One region of the Streptomyces sp. NPDC057950 genome, then DNA from elsewhere that is predicted to be linked to it. Evidence: riboswitches for the same ligand, from Rfam matches in the RefSeq annotation. Region 1 holds a riboswitch; each other region holds the start of a gene.
The links. Region 1 has a riboswitch for cobalamin ahead of ACFVTC_RS06550 (cobalamin biosynthesis protein). Riboswitches for the same ligand answer to the same signal wherever they lie in the genome.
Positions count from the first base shown of each region.

Region 1 (3,266 bases):
CATCTCGACCGGCGCTCTGAAGCCCAAGACGGCGGTGGCCATGTCCGCCGTGCTGAATCTCGTCGGTGCGTTCCTCTCGGTGGAGGTCGCCAAGACGATCTCCGGCGGACTCATCAACGAAGAGGGCATACGTACCGAAGTGATCTTCGCGGCGCTCGTCGGCGCCATCCTCTGGAATCTGCTGACCTGGCTCCTGGGTCTGCCCTCCAGTTCCTCCCACGCACTGTTCGGCGGTCTGATCGGCGCCGCGGTCATGTCGGCCGGCTGGTCGTCGGTGAACGGCTCGACCGTCGTCACCAAGGTGCTGCTCCCCGCGGTCGCCGCGCCCATCGTGGCCGGACTCGCCGCGATGCTGGCCACCCGGCTGACGTACCGGATCAGCGACCGCGCCGGCCAGAAGGCGACCGCCAAGGGCTACCGCGCGGGCCAGATCGCCTCGGCCGGTCTGGTCTCGCTGGCGCACGGCACGAACGACGCCCAGAAGACGATGGGCATCATCACCCTCGCCCTGGTCACCGGTGGTGTGATCGCCCCCGGCTCGAACCCTCCCACCTGGGTCATCGTCTCGGCCGGTACCGCCATCGCGCTCGGCACCTACCTGGGCGGCTGGCGCATCATCCGCACGATGGGCAAGGGCCTGACCGACCTGGCCCCGCAGCAGGGCTTCGCCGCCCAGACCAGCGCCGCGACGGCCATCCTGGCCTCCTCGCACATCGGCTTCTCCCTCTCCACCACCCAGGTCTGCTCCGGTGCCGTGATGGGCTCGGGCCTCGGCCGCAAGGGCGGTGTCGTCCGCTGGTCGACCGCGACCCGGATGTTCGTCGCCTGGGGCCTGACCCTGCCGGCCGCCGGACTGGCCGGTGCCGCCGCCGAGTTCCTGACCAAGCAGGGCACCTGGGGCATCGTCCTCACCGGCGCGCTGCTGGTCGCCGGCGCCGGCGCCATCTGGACGCTGTCCCGCCGCCAGCCGGTCACCATCGACAACGTCAACGACGCCGCCGAGCCGGCCGGCGTCGTCACCACCGCGATGGCCGCGGTCACCCCGCCGCCCGCGGGCCCCGTCACCGGAGACCTGTCCGGCGATCTGAAGACCACCATCCCGTCCCCGGACGCGGAGCCCACCCGCCCGGCCACGGTGTAAGGACAGAACAGCATGAACATCGACTGGGCAGCCCTCGGCTCCGTCTTCGGAGTCAGCCTCGTGGTCACCGTGGCCCTCGTCGGCCTCTTCACCCTCGGCATCGTCGGCCTCACCAAGCGCGAGTCCGCGTCCGCCCAGGGCGGTTCGGCCGCTCTCGCGGTCACCGGCGCGTACGTCTGCTTCGCCGCGTGCGCGGCGGCGGTCGCCTACGGGATCTATCTCATCGTCGGCAAGTGACCGCGCCCCGGCAAACAGCCTGAAACGGGCAGCACTTCACGTGGGGTGCGGGACGGATCGCCGTCCCGCACCCCACGCGCATGCCGTGCCGCACCCCCCGCACACGTCCTCCCCCGCCCCTCGCCATGTGGGCCTTCGCACACTCTCCCCCCGCAGGTCAACGGCAAGTTGACGGGTCCTGCAACCCGTGGTGGACTGCCGGAGCCAAGTACGGCGACAGAAGAGGAAGCCGGTGTGAATCCGGCGCGGTCCCGCCACTGTGACCGGGGAAGGAACTCCCCGGGAGCCAGGAACTCTCACCGCCGGTCTCGTCGAACCAGGGCGCGGACACCCTGAGTGAGGACATATCGCCATGCGCGGCTGCCCGTTGCGGGTCTTGATGAGTACGAGGGTTCCACTTCACCCCACGGCGGGCTGACCCCGTGCGTGCCGATCGCGTCTTCGCGTACGGCGCCGCCACCGGCCTCCTCGGCGACCTGCTGCTCGGCGATCCCCGCCGGGGCCATCCGGTCGCCGCGTTCGGGCGGACCGCGGGCGCCGTGGAGCGGATGCTGTGGCGCGACCACCGCGGCTGGGGAGCGCTGCACACCACCGTCTGCGTCGGCGGCGCCGGTGTGCTCGCCGCGCTGGCGAGCCGTGGCGTACGCCGTTCCCGTACCGCCTCCGTCGCCCTGACCGCCGCCGCCACGTGGGCCGTCGTCGGGGGCACCTCCCTCGGGCGCGAGGCGCGGGCGATCGGTGCCGCGCTCGGCGCCGATGACGTCGAGGCCGCCCGAGCGCGGCTGCCGCACCTGTGCGGGCGCGACCCCCTGGCACTGGACCGCGACGGCATCGCGCGCGCCGTCGTGGAGTCCGTCGCCGAGAACACCTCCGACGCCGTGGTGGGCGCCCTGGTGTGGGGAGCCGTCGGCGGTGTGCCCGGACTGGTCGCGTTCCGCGCCGTGAACACGCTCGATGCGATGGTCGGACACAGATCCGCCAGGTACCTGCGCTACGGCTGGGCCTCCGCGCGCCTCGACGACGTCGCGGGCTGGCCGGGAGCACGGCTGACCGCGGCGCTCGCCGCCGTCGCCGGCGACGACCCGCGCGGGGCCGTGCGCGCCTGGCGCACCGACGCCCGCCGGCATCCGAGCCCCAACGCCGGTCCCGTGGAAGCCTCGTTCGCCGGATCACTCGGGGTACGGCTCGGCGGGACCCTCTCGTACGCCGGCCGGATCGAGCACCGGCCCGTCCTCAACGACGGCGGGCGCGCCGTGCGCGTCGGCGACATCGAACGGGCCGTGCGGCTGTCGCGGCGCGTCGGCTGGCTCGCCCTCGGCGTGAGTGCCGCGGGACGGCTGCTGGCCGGGCGGCTGCTCGCCAACGGACCACTCACGAAGGGGCGTACGACATGAGCGGCGGTCTCCTCGTCGCCGGAACCACCTCCGACGCCGGCAAGAGCGTCGTGACCGCCGGGATCTGCCGGTGGCTGGTGCGGCAGGGCGTCAAGGTCGCGCCCTTCAAGGCGCAGAACATGTCCCTGAACTCCTTCGTGACCCGCGAGGGCGCCGAGATCGGGCGCGCCCAGGCCATGCAGGCGCAGGCCGCCCGGGTGGAACCGACCGCGCTCATGAACCCCGTGCTGCTCAAGCCGGGCAGCGACCGGAGCAGTCAGGTCGTGCTCATGGGCAGGCCGGTGGGCGAGATGACGGCCCGCGGCTACCACGGCGGTAGGCAGCGACAGCTCCTGGGCACCGTGCTGGACTGCCTCGCCGAGTTGCGGGGCACGTATGACGCGGTGATCTGTGAGGGGGCCGGCAGTCCTGCCGAGATCAATCTGCGGCGGACCGACATCGTGAACATGGGGATCGCGCGCAACGCGCGGCTGCCCGTGCTCGTCGTCGGCGAC
Region 1 covers NZ_JBHVPP010000002.1:523,592-526,857, reverse strand. Annotated here, with positions in the region: gene ACFVTC_RS06560 (anion permease) at 1-1,141, shown strand, start outside; gene ACFVTC_RS06555 (hypothetical protein) at 1,154-1,378, shown strand; cobalamin riboswitch at 1,552-1,695, shown strand; gene ACFVTC_RS06550 (cobalamin biosynthesis protein) at 1,801-2,772, shown strand; gene ACFVTC_RS06545 (cobyric acid synthase) at 2,769-3,266, shown strand, end outside.

Region 2 (3,266 bases), on a different contig from region 1:
TTGGCCACCGAGGCGTCGAACTCCTTGGCCAGGTCGTATCCCGACGCCTCACCCTCCAGGAGCGCGGCGAGAACCGCGTTGCGCAATGCCATGGGCCAAGGCTAGACGGCACACACCCCCACGACTAATCTCTTACGCACCTATTCAATTAGTTGACTATGAGAGCGGGGACCACCGATGCACCCCTTCCGCAAGGCCGTGGAGGCCGGCGACCTCGCCGCGGTCGAGGAGCTGCTGGCCGACGACGTCGTGTTCACCAGCCCCGTCGCCTTCAAGCCCTACCCGGGCAAGGCGATCACCGCGGCCATCCTGCGCGGCGTCACCCGCGTCTTCACCGACTTCCGCTACGTACAAGAGATCGCGGGTGCCGACGGCCGTGACCACGCGCTGGTCTTCACGGCGAAGGTGGGCGACAAGGAGATCAACGGCTGCGACTTCCTGCACTTCGACGAGGACGGCAGGATCGACGACCTGATGGTCATGGTCCGCCCGCTCTCGGCGGCCCATGCGCTCTCCGAGGCCATGGGCGCGCAGTTCGAGCGGATCTCGCGGGAGGCGGCGGAGGCCGGGGAACGGTGAGCCGCGCCCCCGGGGGCCGGTCGTCCACGTGGTGTTTGGCGTGGCCCCCGAGGGCTACCCGCGCCGGGTGACCACGACGACGAAGACGAAGCCGACGACGAAGCCGAAACCGAAGACGAAGCAGACGTCCGCACCGGCGTCCGAGCAGGCACCGATCCGCTTCCTGGAGGACCGCTTCGACTGCGCGCAGGCATGCGCCGAGTGCGCCCTCGCCTGCGCGCTGCGGGCGAGCCGTATCGATCCCGACGGACCCGAGGTGCGGCAACTCGCGCGCCGTATGGGCCTCATGTGCGCCGAGGTGTGCGACGCGACCTGCCTCGTCCTGAACGGGCAGCACCACCGGGGCGAGGCGGGCATCCGTGTCCAGGTCGAGTGGTGCCGGTCCGTCTGCCGTGAGTGCGCGGACGTCTTCGACCGGTGTCCCGGCGCACAAGTGAGTGCGCGGGCCTGCCGCGCGTGTGCCCAGGCGTGCACGGACTTCCTCGCGACGCTGCTACCCGCCTGAGCCGCCCGCTTCCGCCGACGGGGCGAGCGGCCGTCCGGCCCGTACGTTCCAGCGCCCGGAGCGGCCGCTGAACTCGGTGGCGGTCAGAGGCGGTACGTCGACCCGCCAGAACGCCGACTCCGGTGCGCCCAACACCCGTACCACCAGCGCGCGTACCACCTCCGGCTCCACCACGGCGACGGTCCGGCCCGTCAAGCGCGCGGCCGTGTCGAGGCAGCCCGCCACCCGGTCGCAGAACGCCCGCACCGACTCACCGCCGTGCGGTGCCGCGCCGGGATCGGCCAACCACTGGGCCACCGCCTCCGGTTCCTTGGAGCCGACCTCCTCCAAGGTCGCGCCACGCCATCGGCCGACGTCCAGGCCGGCCAGCTCCGGGACGTCCAGGACCCCGTCGAGGCCCAGCGCGTCGGCGGTCTCGCGGCATCGCACGGTGGGGGAGACCCACAGCCGCTCCGCGCCCGGGACCGCGCCCGCGGCGGCCCGCGCGAGCCGCAGCCCCGCGGCGTCCACCCGGCCCCCTTCGTCGAAGCGGGCCTCCCGCAGGGCCGCGCCGATCGCGGCTGAGATCAAGATCACTCGGCTCGTCATACGTTCACTCTCGTGCGCTGTCGTGTTCGCCCGTGCCCGAAACACCCTGCCGGAACAGGGAATCCGCCGACGTCTCCCCGGTTCCGGGGCGCAACGGCGTTGCTGTCACGCGCCCTTGGCCGGGCCCCGGCTTCGCGGTACGGTCTGGATGATATTGACGACGGTTCGGCGGAAGTCCGGTGGGAGTCCGGCACGGTCGCGCCACTGTAAGCCCAGCGCACGTCACCCCTCCCAGGGGCGGCGGAGGTCGAGCGAGTCAGACCCGCGGCCGTCGTCCTGTGCACCACCGAGACGGGACGCGAGTTCCCCAGGAGGTACTGCCCCATGGCGCAGTCCGTCGCCCAGCCGACCGCCACCCCCACCGCCGTTCCCGCCAAGCTGCCGATCGGCGCGATCGTCCCCTGGGCGGTCTTCTTCGGCGTGCTGATGCTGGTCCTGCTCTACTTCGTCGGCGCCGAACAGGGCGCCACCTCCCTCGTGTCCGGCGAGAACGTCCACGAGTGGGTGCACGACGCCCGCCACCTCCTCGGATTCCCCTGCCACTGACGGCCAGGACAGAAGGGGGCGCCCGCCGGGGCGCCCCCTTACGCATGTCACCGCCATTCCCTATTTCTGGAACACGTTCTACGGTGTGCGCCGTCAGGTCCCGCCTTGGGGAGCCAGGAGGCGCCGTGCATCTCGAATACACGCCGGAGCAGCAGCGGTTGCGGACCGAACTGCGTGAGTACTTCGCCGAGCTGGTGCCCGACAACGCCTATGCCCGGTACGGCGATCCCGCGGCGCAGAAGCGGTTCTACCGTGAGACGATCCGCCGCCTCGGCACGGACGGCCGGCTCGGTGCGGGCTGGCCCGAGGAGTACGGCGGCAGCGGGCTCACGCCCATGGAGCAGTTCATCTTCTTCGACGAGGCCGCCCAGGCGGGCGTACCGCTGCCCCTGATGGCGCTGAACACCGTCGGACCGACGATCATGCAGTTCGGCACCGAGGAGCAGAAGGGCTACTTCCTGCCCAGGATCCTCTCCGGCGAGATCGACTTCGCGATCGGCTACAGCGAGCCCGACGCGGGCACCGACCTGGCCGCGCTGAAGACCCGGGCCGTACGCGAGGGCGACGAGACCACCGGGCACTACACGGTCAACGGGCAGAAGATCTGGACGACGAACGGCGACACCGCCGACTGGGTGTGGCTCGCCGTCCGCACCGACCCGGACGCCCCGCCCCACAAGGGCATCACCATGCTCCTCGTACCGACCTCCGACCCGGGTTACTCCTGCACCCTCATCAACACCCTCGCCTCGCACGACACCACCGCCAGCTACTACGAGAACATCCGCGTCCCCGTCTCCCGCCGGGTCGGTGAGGAGAACAAGGGCTGGCGGCTGATCACGAACCAGCTCAACCACGAGCGCGTCACCCTCGCAGCCCACGGCACGATGGCGATCCGTGCCCTGCACGACGTCCAGCGCTGGGCCATGGAGACCAAGCTCGCCGACGGCCGCCGGGTCGTCGACCTTCCCTGGGTGCGCCGCCGGCTCGCGCAGACCCACACCCGGCTCGACGCCATGAAGCTCCTGAACTGGCAGATGGTGAACGC
Region 2 covers NZ_JBHVPP010000001.1:723,792-727,057, forward strand. Annotated here, with positions in the region: gene ACFVTC_RS03245 (PadR family transcriptional regulator) at 1-92, opposite strand, end outside; gene ACFVTC_RS03250 (nuclear transport factor 2 family protein) at 178-579, shown strand; gene ACFVTC_RS03255 (four-helix bundle copper-binding protein) at 734-1,084, shown strand; gene ACFVTC_RS03260 (histidine phosphatase family protein) at 1,073-1,672, opposite strand; cobalamin riboswitch at 1,817-1,960, shown strand; gene ACFVTC_RS03265 (CbtB-domain containing protein) at 1,997-2,218, shown strand; gene ACFVTC_RS03270 (acyl-CoA dehydrogenase family protein) at 2,344-3,266, shown strand, end outside.
Region 2: it holds a riboswitch for cobalamin, as region 1 does, so the genes downstream of both, ACFVTC_RS03265 (CbtB-domain containing protein) here and ACFVTC_RS06550 (cobalamin biosynthesis protein) in region 1, are expected to answer to the same signal.

Region 3 (3,266 bases), on a different contig from region 1:
CCTTCGCCTCCGCCGCGCGGTAGGCCGCGTCGAACTCGGCGCCCCACAGGTCGACCAGTCCGGGCACGTCGGAGGGGGAGAAGAGGGACCACTGCGCGTCGGCGTCGACCCGGCGCATGAACTCGTCCGGGATCCAGTGCGCGAGGTTCAGGTTGTGCGTACGGCGGGCGTCCTCGCCGGTGTTGTCACGCAGCTCCAGGAACTCCTCGATGTCGGAGTGCCAGGTCTCCAGGTAGACCGCGGCGGCGCCCTTGCGCCGGCCGCCCTGGTTCACCGCGGCGACCGAGGCGTCGAGGGTCTTCAGGAAGGGGACGATGCCGTTGGAGTGGCCGTTCGTGCCGCGGATCAGTGAACCGCGGGAGCGGATACGGGAGTAGGACAGCCCGATACCGCCCGCGTGCTTCGACAGGCGCGCGACCTGGTGGTAGCGGTCGTAGATGGAGTCCAGCTCGTCCAGCGGGGAGTCGAGGAGGTAGCAGGACGACATCTGCGGGTGCCGCGTACCGGAGTTGAAGAGCGTGGGGGAGGACGGGAGGTAGTCCAGCCGGCTCATCAGGCCGTAGAGCGCGGCCACTTCGTCGACGGACCGGGCCGTGTCGTCCTCCGCGAGGCCGGACGCCACCCGGAGCATGAAGTGCTGGGGGGTCTCGACGACCTTTCGGGTGATCGGGTGCCGGAGCAGGTAGCGGCTGTGCAGGGTGCGCAGGCCGAAGTAGCCGAAACGGTCGTCGCCCGCGGTGTCGATCAGGGCGTCCAGGCGGGCCGCGTGCAGGTCGACGAAGTCCGCCGTGCGGTCGGCGATCAGACCCTCGCGCCGGCCCGTGGTGATGGACTCGGAGAACGTCGTGACGCCCTGCGAGGCGGCCTCCTCCGCGATGCCGACGGTCAGCAGCCTGGCGGCCAGCCGCGAGTACACGGGGTCCTCGGAGATGAGGCCGGCGGCCGCCTCGGTGGCCAGCTCGCGCAGCTCCGCGTCGTCCGCGTGCGTGGACCGGCCGCGCAACGCGGCGGCGGCGACCCGGCCGGGGTCGGCGCCGGGGAGGTCGGCGGTGAAGTCGGTCAGGGTACGCAGCAGCGTGGTACCAGGACCGTCCGTCTCCACCGGGGCCCGCTGCGCGGACTCCGCTTCCACCGGGGCCTGCTGGGCGGAAACTGAAACCGGGTCGGCTGGCGCGATGGTCACTTGGGGCTCTCCCTCGCTCGGCACGGGGCCTGGCGGAGGGCAGCGGGACACGCGACTCGGTGACGGGTACGCGTGCGTCCACCGGCCCATTCCACGAGGCCCGGACGTCGTCGGCGCCCGGGCCGGCTGGCCGGGGCACGCTGTCGGCAGGTCCTCGGACTGAAGCCCGTACGCGAATGCGCACAAGTACACCGTTGCGGGACAGTTCCGGATTCGCACCGGATTCCCCTGCGACGACAGCGAGCATGAGCATACATCTAGTGCCGGGCCGAGGAAGCACCCCCACATGTTGTGCCGTGTCGGCTTCGGAGGGCGCTACGGAGTGTGCCTGAAGGTCAACTCGTAGGTGAGGAGGAAGACGTCGTCGAGGTGCGGAACCGGGTTCGAGGCGTGCTCCGGGGCGCGGGTGAAGCCGAGGCGTGGGTAGAGGCGCTGGGCGCCGCGCGTGGTGCGCCGGGTGGACAGCACCACGCGCACAGCCCCCGGTGGCCCGCGCGCGGTCGGCACCGGGGTGCTCCTCCGGCCGTGCCGGCCTGATGACGGTGTCCGTGCCGGGCGTGCGCGCCGGACGCACGGCGACGGGCCGCCGGATCTCTCTCCGGCGGCCCGCTCCGCGGTACCGCTGTCCCGGGCCGCGCCCGGCGGTTCCCGCCCGGTGGGAGCGGGCGGGACTTTCGCGACGCGCCCTAGTGGCCCGCCTCCGCGGTGGCGGGGGGCAGCTCGGCCTGGACTCCCGGGTCGCCGGCGTCCGCCGTGTAGTCCTCCGGTGTCGTCTCGTCCACGCCGTCGGGTGCCTTGAACGCCCGCAGGGCGAAGGTGAGGACGACGGAGACCACCACGTTCATGACGAACGCCGTCAGACCGATGTAGCCGATCTCCCCGATCCCCGGGATCTCCTTCGAGCTGCCGCCGAAGTGCGCTTGCGTCGGCGAGGCGACCCCGTAGGCGGCGAGCGTGCCGTAGAGCATGCCGACCGCCCAGCCGCCGAGCAGCGCCCAGCGGTGGAACCAGCGCGTGAACAGGCCGCCGACCAGGGCCGGGAAGGTCTGCAGGATCCAGATGCCGCCCAGGAGCTGGAAGTTGATGGCGACCGTCTTGTCCATCGTCAGGACGAAGACCAGCGCGCCCACCTTCACCAGGAGCGAGACCAGCTTGGAGACCTTCGTCTCTTGCTGCGGGGTCGCGTCCGGCTTGATGAAGTCCTTGTAGATGTTGCGGGTGAAGAGGTTCGCGGCCGCGATGGACATGATGGCCGCGGGGACGAGGGCTCCGATGCCGATCGCGGCGAAGGCCACACCCGCGAACCAGGCCGGGAACATGTCCTCGAAGAGCTGCGGGATGGCGAGCTGGCCGTTGGTGACCTTCACCCCGGCCGCGATCGCCATGAAGCCGAGCAGGGCGAGCAGGCCCAGCATCAGGGAGTAGAGCGGCAGGATCGTGGTGTTGCGCCGGATCACCTCACGGCTGCGGCTGGACAGCGTCGCGGTGATCGAGTGCGGGTACATGAACAGGGCGAGCGCGGAGCCGAGTGCCAGGGTGGCGTAGGTCCACTGCCCGGCCTGGGCCGGTACGATCCCGCCCGCGCCGGCCGCGGCGTACTTCTCGCTCGCCGAGTGGAAGATCTCGTCGAAGCCGCCCAGCTTGATCGGGATGTAGATGATGGCCACCGCGATCACGATGTAGATCAGCGTGTCCTTCACGAACGCGATCAGGGCGGGGGCGCGCAGGCCCGACGAGTAGGTGTACGCGGCCAGTACGCCGAAGGCGATGAGGAGCGGGAGGTCCTTGACGAACCAGTTCGTGTTCTCGCCGCCGCCGACGCCCATGACGTCCAGCACGGCCTGGATGCCCACCAGTTGGAGCGCGATGTACGGCATGGTCGCGAGGATGCCGGTGACGGCGACGGCGAGGGACAGGCCCTTGGACCCGAAGCGGCCGCGCACGAAGTCCGACGTCGTCACATAGCCGTGCTTGTGCGAGACGGACCACAGGCGGGGCAGGAACGTGAAGACCAGCGGGTAGACCAGGATCGTGTACGGCACGGCGAAGAAGCCGGCCGCGCCCGCCGCGTAGATCGCGGCCG
Region 3 covers NZ_JBHVPP010000007.1:6,794-10,059, reverse strand. Annotated here, with positions in the region: gene ACFVTC_RS13915 (ribonucleoside-diphosphate reductase subunit alpha) at 1-1,183, opposite strand, end outside; cobalamin riboswitch at 1,311-1,471, opposite strand; gene ACFVTC_RS13910 (hypothetical protein) at 1,499-1,690, opposite strand; gene mctP (monocarboxylate uptake permease MctP) at 1,870-3,266, opposite strand, start outside.
Region 3: it holds a riboswitch for cobalamin, as region 1 does, so the genes downstream of both, ACFVTC_RS13915 (ribonucleoside-diphosphate reductase subunit alpha) here and ACFVTC_RS06550 (cobalamin biosynthesis protein) in region 1, are expected to answer to the same signal.